Regions from separate parts of the Exiguobacterium sp. GL_137 genome, predicted to be linked through region 1. Evidence: riboswitches for the same ligand, from Rfam matches in the RefSeq annotation. Region 1 holds a riboswitch; each other region holds the start of a gene.
What was found. A riboswitch is a leader RNA that binds a small molecule or an ion and turns the genes downstream of it on or off. The one in region 1 is predicted to bind S-adenosylmethionine.
Positions count from the first base shown of each region.

Region 2: it holds a riboswitch for S-adenosylmethionine, as region 1 does, so the genes downstream of both, metK (methionine adenosyltransferase) here and msrA (peptide-methionine (S)-S-oxide reductase MsrA) in region 1, are expected to answer to the same signal.
Region 3: it holds a riboswitch for S-adenosylmethionine, as region 1 does, so the genes downstream of both, AC3IRK_RS12220 (methionine ABC transporter ATP-binding protein) here and msrA (peptide-methionine (S)-S-oxide reductase MsrA) in region 1, are expected to answer to the same signal.
Region 4: it holds a riboswitch for S-adenosylmethionine, as region 1 does, so the genes downstream of both, AC3IRK_RS14000 (methionine ABC transporter ATP-binding protein) here and msrA (peptide-methionine (S)-S-oxide reductase MsrA) in region 1, are expected to answer to the same signal.

Region 1 is NZ_CM174406.1:406,912-410,186, reverse strand. Features, by position in the region: gene AC3IRK_RS02230 (M20 metallopeptidase family protein) at 1-974, shown strand, start outside; SAM riboswitch class I at 1,046-1,149, shown strand; gene msrA (peptide-methionine (S)-S-oxide reductase MsrA) at 1,254-1,784, shown strand; gene AC3IRK_RS02220 (DMT family transporter) at 1,884-2,363, opposite strand; gene AC3IRK_RS02215 (DMT family transporter) at 2,380-2,808, opposite strand; gene AC3IRK_RS02210 (NAD(P)H-dependent flavin oxidoreductase) at 2,927-3,275, opposite strand, start outside.
Region 2 is NZ_CM174406.1:2,274,188-2,277,462, forward strand. Features, by position in the region: gene AC3IRK_RS11925 (alpha/beta fold hydrolase) at 1-98, opposite strand, end outside; gene AC3IRK_RS11930 (GNAT family N-acetyltransferase) at 182-667, opposite strand; gene metK (methionine adenosyltransferase) at 805-2,013, opposite strand; SAM riboswitch class I at 2,141-2,267, opposite strand; gene pckA (phosphoenolpyruvate carboxykinase (ATP)) at 2,500-3,275, shown strand, end outside.
Region 3 is NZ_CM174406.1:2,329,036-2,332,310, reverse strand. Features, by position in the region: gene AC3IRK_RS12230 (PLP-dependent cysteine synthase family protein) at 1-428, shown strand, start outside; gene AC3IRK_RS12225 (bifunctional cystathionine gamma-lyase/homocysteine desulfhydrase) at 421-1,587, shown strand; SAM riboswitch class I at 1,647-1,752, shown strand; gene AC3IRK_RS12220 (methionine ABC transporter ATP-binding protein) at 1,833-2,855, shown strand; gene AC3IRK_RS12215 (methionine ABC transporter permease) at 2,852-3,275, shown strand, end outside.
Region 4 is NZ_CM174406.1:2,701,104-2,704,378, forward strand. Features, by position in the region: gene AC3IRK_RS13995 (methionine ABC transporter permease) at 1-547, opposite strand, end outside; gene AC3IRK_RS14000 (methionine ABC transporter ATP-binding protein) at 537-1,568, opposite strand; SAM riboswitch class I at 1,655-1,758, opposite strand; SAM riboswitch class I at 2,008-2,111, shown strand; gene AC3IRK_RS14005 (alpha/beta hydrolase) at 2,174-2,932, shown strand; gene AC3IRK_RS14010 (thymidine kinase) at 3,000-3,275, opposite strand, start outside.

The DNA of each region.
Region 1 (3,275 bases):
CCCGTCCCGGAAAAACAATTGCGGTCCGGGCCGATTTTGATGCGTTACCGCTCCAGGAAGAAACGGAATTATCGTTCCGCTCAATCCGTCCCGGTGTCATGCATGCTTGCGGACACGACGGACACACGGCGATTGTCCTTGGACTCGCCGCTGCTTTTCAAGCCATCCGGGATGAATTAACAGGTACTGTCGTCTTTATCCACCAACACGGTGAAGAAGTATTTCCGGGTGGTGCGATTCAAATGATTGAGGACGGCTGTCTCGACGGTGTCGATGCGATTTTCGGCACACACCTCGAAAATGATCTTCCGGTCGGAACGATCGGTTATCACAGCGGGCATACATTATGTGCGATCGATGAATTTGAAATCGTTGTTCATGGTCAAGGCGGTCATGCCCAAGCGCCACACCGGACGCAGGACGCACTTGTCGCCGGTGCACAGCTTGTCTGTAATCTTCAGCACCTCGTCAGCCGGCGCGTTGATCCGTTTGAGCCGGCCATCGTTGCAATCGGTTCATTTCATGCCGGAACCGCACCGAACATCGTCACCGGCGAAGCCCGGATTGTCGGAGAAATCCGGACGTTCAACGAACAACTCCGGCATCAGTTGCGCCAACAGGTGGATCTCGTCGCACGGACGACCTGCACCGGAATCGGCGCTGATTATTCCATTGATTTCACGACAGGTTACCCGTCCCTTTGGAATCATCCGGATGAAACGAAGCTCGTCCGGGAAGCGGCCGGTTTTTTGCCGGAAACACAGGTCCGTGAAATGAAACCGATGATGGCAGCCGATGATTTTGCCTATTACCTGGAACAGGTTCCGGGCAGTTATTTCTTTACCGGCTCCGCGAAAACAGATGGACGCACGATTTATCCGCAACACCATCCGAAGTACGAAATCGATGAGCGGGCTTTACTGATCGGGGCGAAAACGTTAGGGGCGACAGTTCTTCGTGCCCTGCAAACATAAGAATTGACTTTCCACTTTTATGAATGGTATTATCATCCCAATGATAACGAACTTACATCAACTTCATATAACACTTATCAAGAGTGGACCGAGAGATCTGGATCGATGACGTCCCAGCAACCTGCGCACAGCAAGGTGCTACGACCAGCAAAGCGAAAGCTTTGGTTGATAAAAAGCGGCGACTCCTTTTGCAACCAAGCAAAGGAGTCGTTTTCGTTTTCTCGCTGTCAGAAATGAGAGCATTACGGCTCAAGAGGCCAGGAGAAAGGGAGAGATGACATGGAAAAAGCAACATTTGCAGGAGGATGTTTCTGGTGCATGGTGACACCATTTGAGGAATTACCGGGGATTCACAGTATCGTGTCCGGTTATACAGGAGGACACGTCGACAATCCGACATATGAGCAGGTCAAAACCGGAACGACCGGACATTCCGAAGTCGTCGAGATTACATTTGACCCGGCACTGTTCTCATACGAACGGTTACTCGAACTGTATTGGCCGCAAACGGATCCGACCGATGCCGGCGGACAATTCCAGGACCGTGGTACACAGTATGCCCCGGCGATTTTTTACCATACGGAAGAACAACGCCTTGCAGCGATTGCGTCACGTGATGCGCTGGCTGCAACAAACCGTTTCAAACAACCGATCGTTACACGGATCGAACCGGCAGCTGCTTTCTATCCGGCGGAAGAATACCATCAGGACTTCCATAAAAAAAATCCGGCCCACTACAAAAAAGACCGGAAAGCCTCCGGCCGTGATGCCTTTATCGACGTCGCCTGGAAAGAAGAAGTATCCGTCTGATTTAAACGAAGCGTCTTTTAAAAGAGATCACCCTTTCACGCACTTTACTGTAAAAGTCGCGTGAAAGCCGTGATCTCTTTTGAGTGGTTGACGATGTTTTTAAGAAATCGCTTTGATTTCATCTGTTTGATTTGACTCGTCCACGACCTGATACCGTTTTAAGACGAAAATGCCGCTCAGCATGACGACTAAACCAATGATCTGCCCAAACGATAAATCGACTTTTGGTAAACCAAACCAGCCAAAAACGTCGACACACAACGCAAAACTGAGTTGCGAAATCAGGACGACGGAAATCGCGATGGACGGACCGAGCAGTTGAATACCCCGCATGACACAAAATACGACACCGACACCGACGAAACCGCCAAATAGATAAAGCGGTTCGACCTCCGTAAGCGCTGCGACCTCCCCGCCCCGAAAGAAAACCAAGGCAAGCAACGAACCAATCAGACCGACCAAAAAGACTAACGTCGTCGTCGCCCAGGCACCAAAGACATGACTCATCCGTGCGTTCAAAACAGTTTGTAAACTGATCATCATCCCTGCGACGATGGCACAAAACATGCCTAATCCCATTTCTATCTCCTCCTACTCAGGTAAATGAAAAGATCAGGACGCCGGTCAACATCAAACCGACTCCGATCCACTGCCCTTTGTTACTGCTTTTTTTAATGACTCCGAACCAGCCGTTCAAATCAATTACAAAGGCACACAGAATCTGTGCGATGAGCAACAGCGACATTGCCCATGTCATGCCGAGTAATTGAATTGACGTCAGTTCCGTAACGACGACTAAAACACCGAGCAATCCGCCGCTCGCATAAATAAGCGGTAACGTGCGAAAACCGCCGATTTTACGATCCCGAACAAAGCCGTAAATCAATAAACATCCGATCAGACCAACGAAATGGACGATGGTTACGGATAACCATGGACCAACCGCGTCACCGAGCCGGGCATTAAAGATGCCTTGTAAGGCAATAAACAATCCACTGAATAAGGCAAACACGATTCCTTGCATCTTCATCCTCCTTTTTCTCTAGTTACGAGTAGACCCTATTCTGTCATCTTTTTAAAGGACAAATGTCCTGAAACACAAAAAAAGCCGACCTGATCGGTCAGCTGCGCTTATATTCACGTTACTGGAATGCCCGGTATGTCCGTTCGATTCGTCCGAAAGCATCATCCATCATCCGGTTAAAGAGTTCCGCAACGGTCGGAACATCATCAATCAAACCGGAAACGAGACCGGCATTGACGTATCCTGCCGTCTCGTCGCCTTCGAGTGCCCCTTTGATATGAAACGATTCGTTCGTCTGTTCTTGAAAGGCAGCGAGTGATGTCGGCTGCAACGCATCGACATACGGTCCGTTCAATACCCGCCGGACTTGTCCGACTTCTCGGCCGATGATTCGTGTCCCGAGATCATCCGCCTGCACGAGGTGTCTTTTATAGTGCTCATGGACACGGGATTCCTGTGTCGCAATC
Region 2 (3,275 bases), 1.2 Mb from region 1:
TATTCGTGCTCTAAGACACGAATCAGTGCTTCACTTGGCCGGGCACGTAATTGGAGTGGATATACAAGAACGATCACTCCGGTTGGTTGTTCTACCACAAACTCACCTCTTCATTCGATATCTGTTTAGTATGCAACAAATCCGACTTCAGCCAAACCGCCTTAAGTCGGATTCCGTTTCTTTAATATATACGTTGTAGTCGCGTCACAGGTTCCACCTGTCCGAAGACTTCCTCTGTCGTCTCGCTGATTTCCTTAAATCCGTATGAAGTCAAAAAGTGACGGGCTTTATAGTTTCGGGATTCAACATACACTTCAATCGGAGACGCCCCTTGCAATTCCAGTTCGCGGATCAGCCGGCGTCCGATTCCGTTTTGCTGGTATTTCGGCAAGACATACAGCCGGACGATTTCCCACGTTCCATCCACATCGATGGCGTGGATAAAACCGACGATTTCCCCGTCGATCAGTCCGACATTGAAGTATTCTCCACGTGCTTCTTCCGCTGTCCGGATTGCTCGGACCACTTCTTCCTGCGGGTACGCTTCTTGTACGAAATGGGCTTTCGAACGCTCTGAATAGATTTCCTCATATGTGTCCATCCAGGACGTGAGCGCAATATCATGAATGCGTGCTGCATCAGCCGGAACTGCTTCGCGTATCTCCATACCGAAATCCCCCTTTTCCTTTTACAGGCTCATGTTCTTTTACCCTTTTCTAGAAATTTCAGTCGTTTCCCTGCAAAGTTCCGGAGAAACAAAAAAAGTTCAGAAACACCCTTAAAAGGGAGTTTCTGAACTCAGGATTATGCGAAACGTTTTGCCTGCTCTTCAAGAGTAGCGGCTTTATCTGTTTGCTCCCATGGTAATTCGATGTCTGTACGACCGAAGTGACCATAAGCTGCTGTCTGACGATAAATCGGACGGCGGAGATCAAGCATCTTGATGATCCCTGCAGGACGGAGATCAAAGTTTTCTGCGATTAATTCAACGAGTTGCGCTTCAGGAAGTTTTCCTGTACCGAACGTATCGACTGCGATTGAAACCGGGTGCGCCACACCGATTGCGTAAGCAAGTTGAACTTCTGCTTTGTCCGCAAGACCAGATGCAACCAGGTTTTTCGCGACATAACGTGCTGCGTAAGCAGCTGAACGGTCGACTTTCGTTGGATCTTTACCAGAGAACGCTCCACCGCCGTGACGTGCATATCCGCCATACGTATCAACGATGATTTTACGACCTGTCAACCCTGCATCTCCTTGTGGTCCGCCGATGACGAAACGACCAGTCGGGTTGATGAAGAATTTTGTGTCTGCATCGATGTACTCTGCCGGGATGACCGGTGCGATGACATGTTCTTTCAGATCAGCTTGAATTTGCTCAAGCGTCACTTCTTCTGCATGTTGTGTCGAGATGACGATTGTATCGACGCGAACAGGTTCATTGTTCTCGTTGTATTCAACCGTAACTTGCGTTTTACCATCCGGACGGAGGTAATCGAGTTGCCCCGTTTTGCGGACCTCTGCCAAACGACGAGCCAGTTTGTGTGAAAGCGAGATTGGAAGTGGCATGAGTTCCGGTGTTTCTTTCGTTGCATAACCGAACATCAGACCTTGGTCTCCTGCTCCGATCGCATCGATTTCTTCATCGGACATGTTTCCTTCGCGTGCTTCAAGCGCTTGGTCCACACCGAGAGCGATGTCTGCTGACTGCTCATCGATTGATGTCAATACAGCACAAGTGTCTGCATCGAAACCGTATTTAGCGCGTGTATAGCCGATTTCACGAATAGTTTCACGAACGACTTTCGGGATATCCACGTAAGTTGATGTCGTGATTTCTCCAGCTACTAATACGAGTCCTGTCGTGACAGAAGTTTCTGCCGCAACACGTGCGTTTGGATCGGCTGCAAGAATTGCATCCAAAATTGAATCCGAAATCTGGTCACAGATTTTATCCGGGTGACCTTCAGTTACTGATTCCGACGTAAATAGTCGGCGATTAAGGTTTGTCATGTTTGACCCTCCCAAAAAAGAATTTGACGGTGTACTCATTTCCCCTAGTTGAGTGGGACGGTAAAATGAAAAAAACCTTTCCATGTCCAAAAATGGTCAGGGAAAGGTTGTGCGTTCTTCCTTTACCCTCTTATCGTTCGAAGTGTTTACTTCGCTTCAGGAGAGCACCTTTTCCTACATTAATGATGAAATTAATATAAGACGGTTGCCGGGTTTCTTCGGGCCTTGTTCCCTCCACCTGCTCAGAATAAGAGTATCCGTTACGAATTACATGATATAAACTTGTGCTCACTCTGTCAAGCAACGTTTTAATTTCTAGTCGAAAAATTTCGGAAGAGATGTTAAACTGTTAATGCTGAAAGCGTTTCCAGATAAATAGAAATCAGCGCAGGAAAATGATTGCCCTATCATTAGTATGTCATATATAATAAATGTGTCATACTAATAGTAGAGCTAAAACCAACGTAGGGGAAAGGTGGGGTCAGGATGCCGATGACGGTCCTGAATATCGAAGAGCTACTCAAGAAGGAGCATGTGTTCAAACAACTGTCAGTTGCTGAACTAGTCGAACATGCGATTCGCAACAAAGAAGGAGTTCTTGCAGAAAATGGTGCTTTGTCTGTAGAAACGGGGAAATTTACAGGTCGTTCACCGAAAGACAAGTTCATCGTCCGTGATCAATCGTGTGAGATGCATATCGATTGGGGTCATGTCAATCAACCAATGGAATCGGACAAATTCGAGCAACTGTTACAAAAAGTTCTTCGTTATATGAACGAAGCAGATCAACTTTACTACACAGAAGCTGCTGCTGGTGCCGATACGCATTTCACCCTTCCAGTGCGCGTCGTAACCGAATATGCTTGGCATAATTTGTTTGCGAAACAGCTATTCTTACGCGAATATCCTACGGTTGCGGCCTTTGAACCATTTACGGTCGTCTACGCACCACATTTTAAAGCGGATCCGGCGGTCGACGGGACAAACTCGGAGACATTCATCGCGATGTCTTTCGAACACCGTATTGTCTTGATCGGTGGTACAGAGTACGCCGGAGAAATTAAAAAATCAATTTTCTCGGTCATGAACTATCTCTTACCACAACAAGAAGTGTTGTCGATGCACTGTTCCGCCAATGTTGGACACGAAGGGGATGTCGCGTTATTCTTCGGACTATCCGGGACTGGTAAGACCACACTGTCTGCAGATGAGAGCCGTCAATTGATCGGCGACGATGAACACGGTTGGTCCCATGACGGTGT
Region 3 (3,275 bases), 1.1 Mb from region 1:
ATCAGATTGATTGGTTCGTTGCCGGATGCGGGTCAGGCGGAACGTTTGCCGGAACAGCGGCCTATTTAAAAGAACGTCTCGGGACGAAAGGTGCAATCGTCGAACCGGAAGGCTCGGTCCTCAACGGGGGACCAGCCGGACCGCATAAGACGGAAGGTATCGGGACGGCCAAATGGCCAAGCCTCGTCTCGCGTGACTTAGTAGATGAAATTCATACGGTTTCGGATCATGATGCCTTCACGAAAGTCCATGAATTGGCGGCTCGTGAAGGATTGCTCGTCGGCAGTTCAGCCGGTGCAGCACTCGTAGCAGCACTTGATCTGGCACATCGTTTTCCCGGCAGTACCATCGTCACCGTCTTCGCCGACAGTGCCGAGCGGTATTTAAGCCAACAAATCTTTGAAAAGGTGGACGAGACACATGCGTAAAAAGACAGCATTGATTCATGGAGGAACAGGCGTCGATCGAGCAACTGGTGCCGTTACACCTCCGATTTATCAGACAAGTACGTACAAACAAGAGAAAATCGGTCAACTAAAAGAAGGCTACGAATATTCACGGACAGCAAACCCGACACGGACGAGCATCGAACGATTGATCGCCGATCTTGAAGGCGGCGCACGTGGTTTTGCCTTTGGATCAGGAATGGCAGCGATTCATGCCGTATTCAACCTGCTTGAGTCAGGCGACCATATTGTCATGACGGATGACGTCTACGGCGGAACGTTCCGTTTGATGCAACGTGTCTTACCAAAGTTCAACATCCAAGTGACATTCGTCGATACGACGGATCTTGCTGCAACGGAAGCTGCGGTTCAAGACAACACGAAGATGCTGTACGTCGAAACACCAACGAACCCGTTGTTGAAAGTGACGGATATCGCAGCTGTTTCTGAGATCGCAAAACGCAACAACCTGAAACTTGTCGTCGACAACACGTTTGCGACACCATACCTGCAGCAACCACTCGCACTCGGCGCAGACATCGTCTTGCACAGTGCGACAAAATACATCGGCGGTCATTCGGACGTCGTCGCCGGACTCGTCGTCGTCAACAGCGACGAGCTCGGAGAAGATCTTCATTTCATCCAAAACTCGACCGGCGGTATTCTTGGACCGCAGGACAGCTTCTTGCTCGTCCGTGGTTTACGGACGCTTGGTATCCGGATGGATGCAATCGAAGAAACGTCACACGATCTCGTTCAGTTCTTACAGGAACAGGATGTCGTCTCAAACATCTTTTATCCGGGACTGGCATCACATCCGGGTCACGCGACACAACAAAAACAAGCGACCGGTTTCGGCGGCATGATCAGCTTTGATGTCGGTTCAGCAGAAAATGCGGAGAAACTCGTCGAAGCGACACATTTCTTCACACTGGCTGAAAGTCTTGGTGCGGTCGAAAGTCTGATTTCTGTCCCGGCACGGATGACACATGCGTCGATTCCGGCAGAGCGCCGTGCAGAACTCGGGATCACGAACGGTCTCGTTCGGATTTCCGTAGGTCTTGAGGACGCGGAAGACTTGAAAGAAGATTTGGCACGTGCTTTCAGCCTGCTTCAACCGGTTTCAGAAAAAACTGTTTGACAAGCAAAATAACCCCTGCTAATATTCAGATTATATTAAAAATAACTAAATACCGATAACTCTTATCGAGAGTGGTGGAGGGACTGGCCCGATGAAACCCGGCAACCGCGGAATTTATTCCGAAGTGGTGCTAATTCCAGCAGACGAATGTCTGCAAGATGAGAGCAAATGGTTTTGTGTACTGAAAAAGTGCGCGCGTTTGCTCTAAAACGTGCGCACTTTTTTTATATTTAGGAGGGACCGTATTGATTCGCTTACAGGATGTAGGAAAGATTTATCGTTCGAAGCGCGGATCGGTTGAAGCCGTCGTCAATGTCGACTTGTCAATCGAGCGCGGTGAAATTTTTGGAATAATCGGTTATTCAGGGGCAGGGAAATCAACACTGATTCGTTTGCTGAACATGCTGGAGGCACCGACGAGCGGCTCGATTCAAATCGACGGTGTCGAAATGACGACGCTCAAACCAAAAGAATTACGTGGCGTCCGCAAAAACGTCTCAATGGTATTCCAGCACTTTAATCTGCTTTGGTCACGGACAGTCGAAGAAAACATCATGTTCCCGCTTGAGCTCGGCGGTTATCCGAAAGCCCGCCGTAAAGAACGGGTCGCCGAACTGATTCAACTCGTCGGACTCGACGGACGCGAAGGTGCTTACCCGTCGCAACTGTCAGGTGGACAAAAACAACGGGTCGGGATTGCCCGGGCACTGGCATCCAACCCGGATGTCTTACTCTGTGACGAAGCGACCAGTGCGCTGGATCCGAAAACGACGGACTCGATCCTCGAGTTGCTTGTCGACATCAACAAAAAATTAAAACTGACAATCGTCTTGATCACACATGAGATGCACGTCATTCAGAAAATCTGTCACCGGGTTGCCGTCATGGAAGCCGGGAAAATCGTCGAACAGGGACCGGTCGCAGAAGTGTTCCGTCACCCGAAACAGGCGATGACAAAAGAGTTCGTCAAACAATTGACGTCACCATCTGAAAACGAATTGACGTTTGCGAAATTACGCGAACGCTACCCGACCGGAAAAATCGTCCAGCTGACGTTCGTCGGTTCGACGGCGGAAAGTCCGATCCTGGCCGAAGTCATGAAAGACTCGAACTTATTATTCAATATCATCGGCGGAAACGTCGGACAGACGCAGGACGGGGCACTCGGAACGCTGTTCATTCAGCTGCTCGGGTCGGAACAGGAAGCACAAGCGGTCATCGCCAAACTTCAAGCGAGTGACGTTGAAGTGGAGGTGGATCACCGATGAGTACATTTTTTACAGATGTGGATTGGGATATGGTTTGGGAAGCAACCCGCAGTACCGTCTATATGACGGCTGTTGCAGGACTCGCGACGTTCGTCCTCGGACTGGCGATCGGTCTGTTGTTATATGCGACAAACGAAGATCTGTTGTTTAAGAACCGGGCACTGTATTCCGTGCTCAGCTTTTTAGTCAATATCTTCCGCTCAATCCCGTTTATTATCCTATTGATCCTGTTGATTCCGATTACGAAAATCATCGTCGGATCATTCTTAGGACCAACGGCTGCGCTACCTGCGTTAATTCTAGGTGCAGCACCGTTTTACGGCCGGATGGTCGAACTGGCTCTTCGTGAAGTCGATAAGGGTGTCATCGAGGCAGCCGAATCGATGGGCGCAACGAAGTTCCAAATCATCTATAAAGTCC
Region 4 (3,275 bases), 730 kb from region 1:
ACCGTTGGTAGCCGTACGTGATCGCCAAGTCACCCAGTCCCCCGCCGCCGATTGCCCCGGCCATTGCCGATGCCCCGATCAAGCCGATTGTCGCAATCGTCAGGTTCAGGACAAGCGAGCTGAGGGCTTCCGGCAAGAGGAAACGGAAAATCGTCTGCAGCGGTGTCGCCCCCATCGCTTCTGCCGCCTCCAAGACACCGGTGTCGACTTCGAGCAATGAACTTTCAATCAGGCGGGCGATGTACGGTGCCGCATAAAAGACGAGCGGAACAATCGCTGCCTGCGTCCCGATCGACGATCCGACAATCAAGCGGGTCAGCGGAATGATCGCGACGAGCAAAATAATGAACGGAATGGACCGGAAGATGTTGACGATACTGCTTAAGAGATTGAAGAAGGGGATTTGTTCGAGCAATGCTCCTTTTCGTGTCACGACAAGCAGGATGCCGAGCGGTAAACCAATCAATGTTGAAAAGAGTAACGACAGTCCGACCATCGTCATCGTTTGCAAAAAAGCGGTCCAAATATCCGTATAGTTAACCAGCATCTGCGAGCACCTCCTCGACGACGACATCCGATTGATCGATGTAATGCAGTGCCCGTTTGATTTCCGCCGCATCACCGATCAGTTCAACAAGCAGACTGCCAAACGGAATGTTTTGCAGTTCCGCGATGCTGCCGTGCAGGATGTTGAGGTCGACATCAAACCGTTTCGCGACTTGCGATAAAAGCGGTTGTCCGGTCCCTGCCCCGAGGAAGTTGATTTTGTAGATATGGTGCCCGGCATCCCGTTGATCGATGACTTTTTGAACCGACGCCGGAATCTCATCCTGCATGACGGAACGGACAAAGTTTTTTGCCGTCGCCGTCTGGGGGTTCGAAAAGACGTCGAATACGGTACCTGATTCAATCAACTTGCCGGCTTCGATGACGGCAACCCGGTCACAAATCTCACGGATGACACCCATCTCATGGGTAATCAGTAAGATCGTGATGCCGTATTCCTGATTGATTTGTTTCAGCAGGCGTAATATGTGTTGTGTCGTCTGCGGATCAAGCGCCGAGGTCGCTTCGTCACACAACAGGACGGACGGCTGGGTGGCAAGTGCCCGGGCAATCCCGACCCGTTGTTTCTGTCCGCCCGATAACTGGTCCGGATAATGATCGGCCTTATCCGCCAAGTCGACGAAATCCAGCAGTTCATTGACCCGCCGATGGACCTCGTCTTTTTTGACACCTTTTAAGACAAGGGGTTTTGCGACGTTCGCAAAAACCGTATTCGAATCCAGCAGATTGAAGTGCTGAAAAATCATCCCGATGTGTTGTTTGGCTTCCCGTAACTGTTTCGCCGAGAGCGTCGTCAAATCTTGGCAATCGACCGTCACACTGCCCGATGTCGGCCGTTCAAGCAGGTTGACGCATCGTAATAAGGAACTTTTACCGGCTCCACTGAAACCGATGACACCGAAGATTTCTCCCTTTCGGATTTCAAGATCGACCCCGTTCAGCGCAGCAATCGATTGTTCCTTTGTTTCATAGATTTTTTTTACATTTTTGAATGTAATCACCACTTGTTCCCCCTTTAAAATACAAAAAAGGTCTCTTCTTAAGAAACAAGAAGAGACCTGGATCCGCACAATGGCAGAATCCACTCGACTCATCTCTCAGACAATTGTCTGATGGAATTGGCACAGTGCTCATAATGAGTCTGTTGCCGAGGTTTCGTAGGGCCAGTCCCTCCACCTCTCTGGATAAGTGTTGCGGTATGAAATTCGTATGTGTGTTGTTGCCGGTTGAACTTATGTCGTAAAACTAATTTTTACACTACAGAAAGATCTTTTAAAGGTCAACCATATTTTCAAAAATAAACCATATGACCCATATCGATTGTTGTCCCGGGACAAACTGGATCGTTGTCTGAATTTTGACGCCTGTTCAAGAGGGTTTGACAATTCATTTCCGCCAATGCTATCATCTTCTCAATGATTAATCCGACAATTCCTATACGATATATCAAGAGTGGACGAGAGACCTGGCTCTAGGACTCCACGGCAACCTGCTGTTATGCAAGGTGCTCCGACCAGCAAAGCGGTTGCTTTGGATGATACACACGAGAAACTCGTTTGCGTCCAAAGCCAAACGGGTTTTTATTTTTGAAATGGAGGACGAGATGATGAGTATGGTTTATCCTGTTATACCGGGTGCGGAAGCCTTTTCCTTAGGACGCGGATCCGTCGGCATTTTGCTCTGTCATGGTTTTAACGCAACGCCGCAAAGCGTTCGGGCTGTAGGAGAACAGTTCGCAGAACAAGGTTTCTCCGTCTATGCGCCTCGCCTGCACGGTCATGGGACCGATGTCCTGGAATTCGAAGCGACGACGGCAGATGACTGGAAACAGAGCTTGCGTGACGGCTTCGAACAGTTAGCCAGACGGTGCGAATCGATCTTCATCGTCGGACAATCGATGGGGGCGACACTTGCCCTGTCACTTGCCGCTGAAGGTCTCCCGATTGCAGGAATCATCACGATCAATGCCGCCTTGTCCGTCCCTGCTTACGAAGCCTTATCCTTCACTGATTGTCCTGTCTATCTGCCGGAAAGCACCCCTGATATCAAGCAGCCCGCTTTTGAAATCATCTATGATCTTGTCCCCGCCGTTTGTGCTTCAGAACTGTTACGACTCATTGATGACACGCGACTACACTTAGCGACGATTCAAATTCCGACACTTATTTTATATTCTTCTGAGGATCACGTCGTCCCGCCGGCCTGTTCCGATTATTTGTACCGGACGATTGGGTCAACAGATAAACGCAGTTATTGTCTGCTCGACTCGTACCATGTCGCGACGCTTGACCATGATCAAAAGACGATTGTCCGTGAGACCTTACAATTCATCGAACAGTTCAGCCGGTTGACACGAACCGGTTGATAAAAAAAAGCGAACGATTCCCGGCCGTGAGGCCAAAGAATCGTTCACTTTTTCAAATCGTCTATTCTCAATTTTGCTGTTGTTTTTTCCATTCCTGTAACGGTTGCGGTTTGCCCGGAACTTGATGACAATGACGGCAACGCGGTTCATAGGATTCAGACGCCCCGACGAGAATGATTGGATCATTGTAGTTTGCCGGCTTCCCGTCAATCAATCGTTGTGTCCGTGACGCCGGATCTCCGCATGACAGACAAATCGCCTGTAATTTCGTCACGAATTCCGCACGTGCCAGTAATTCAGGCATCTTGCCGAATGGCTCGGCCCGAAAATCCTGATCGAGTCC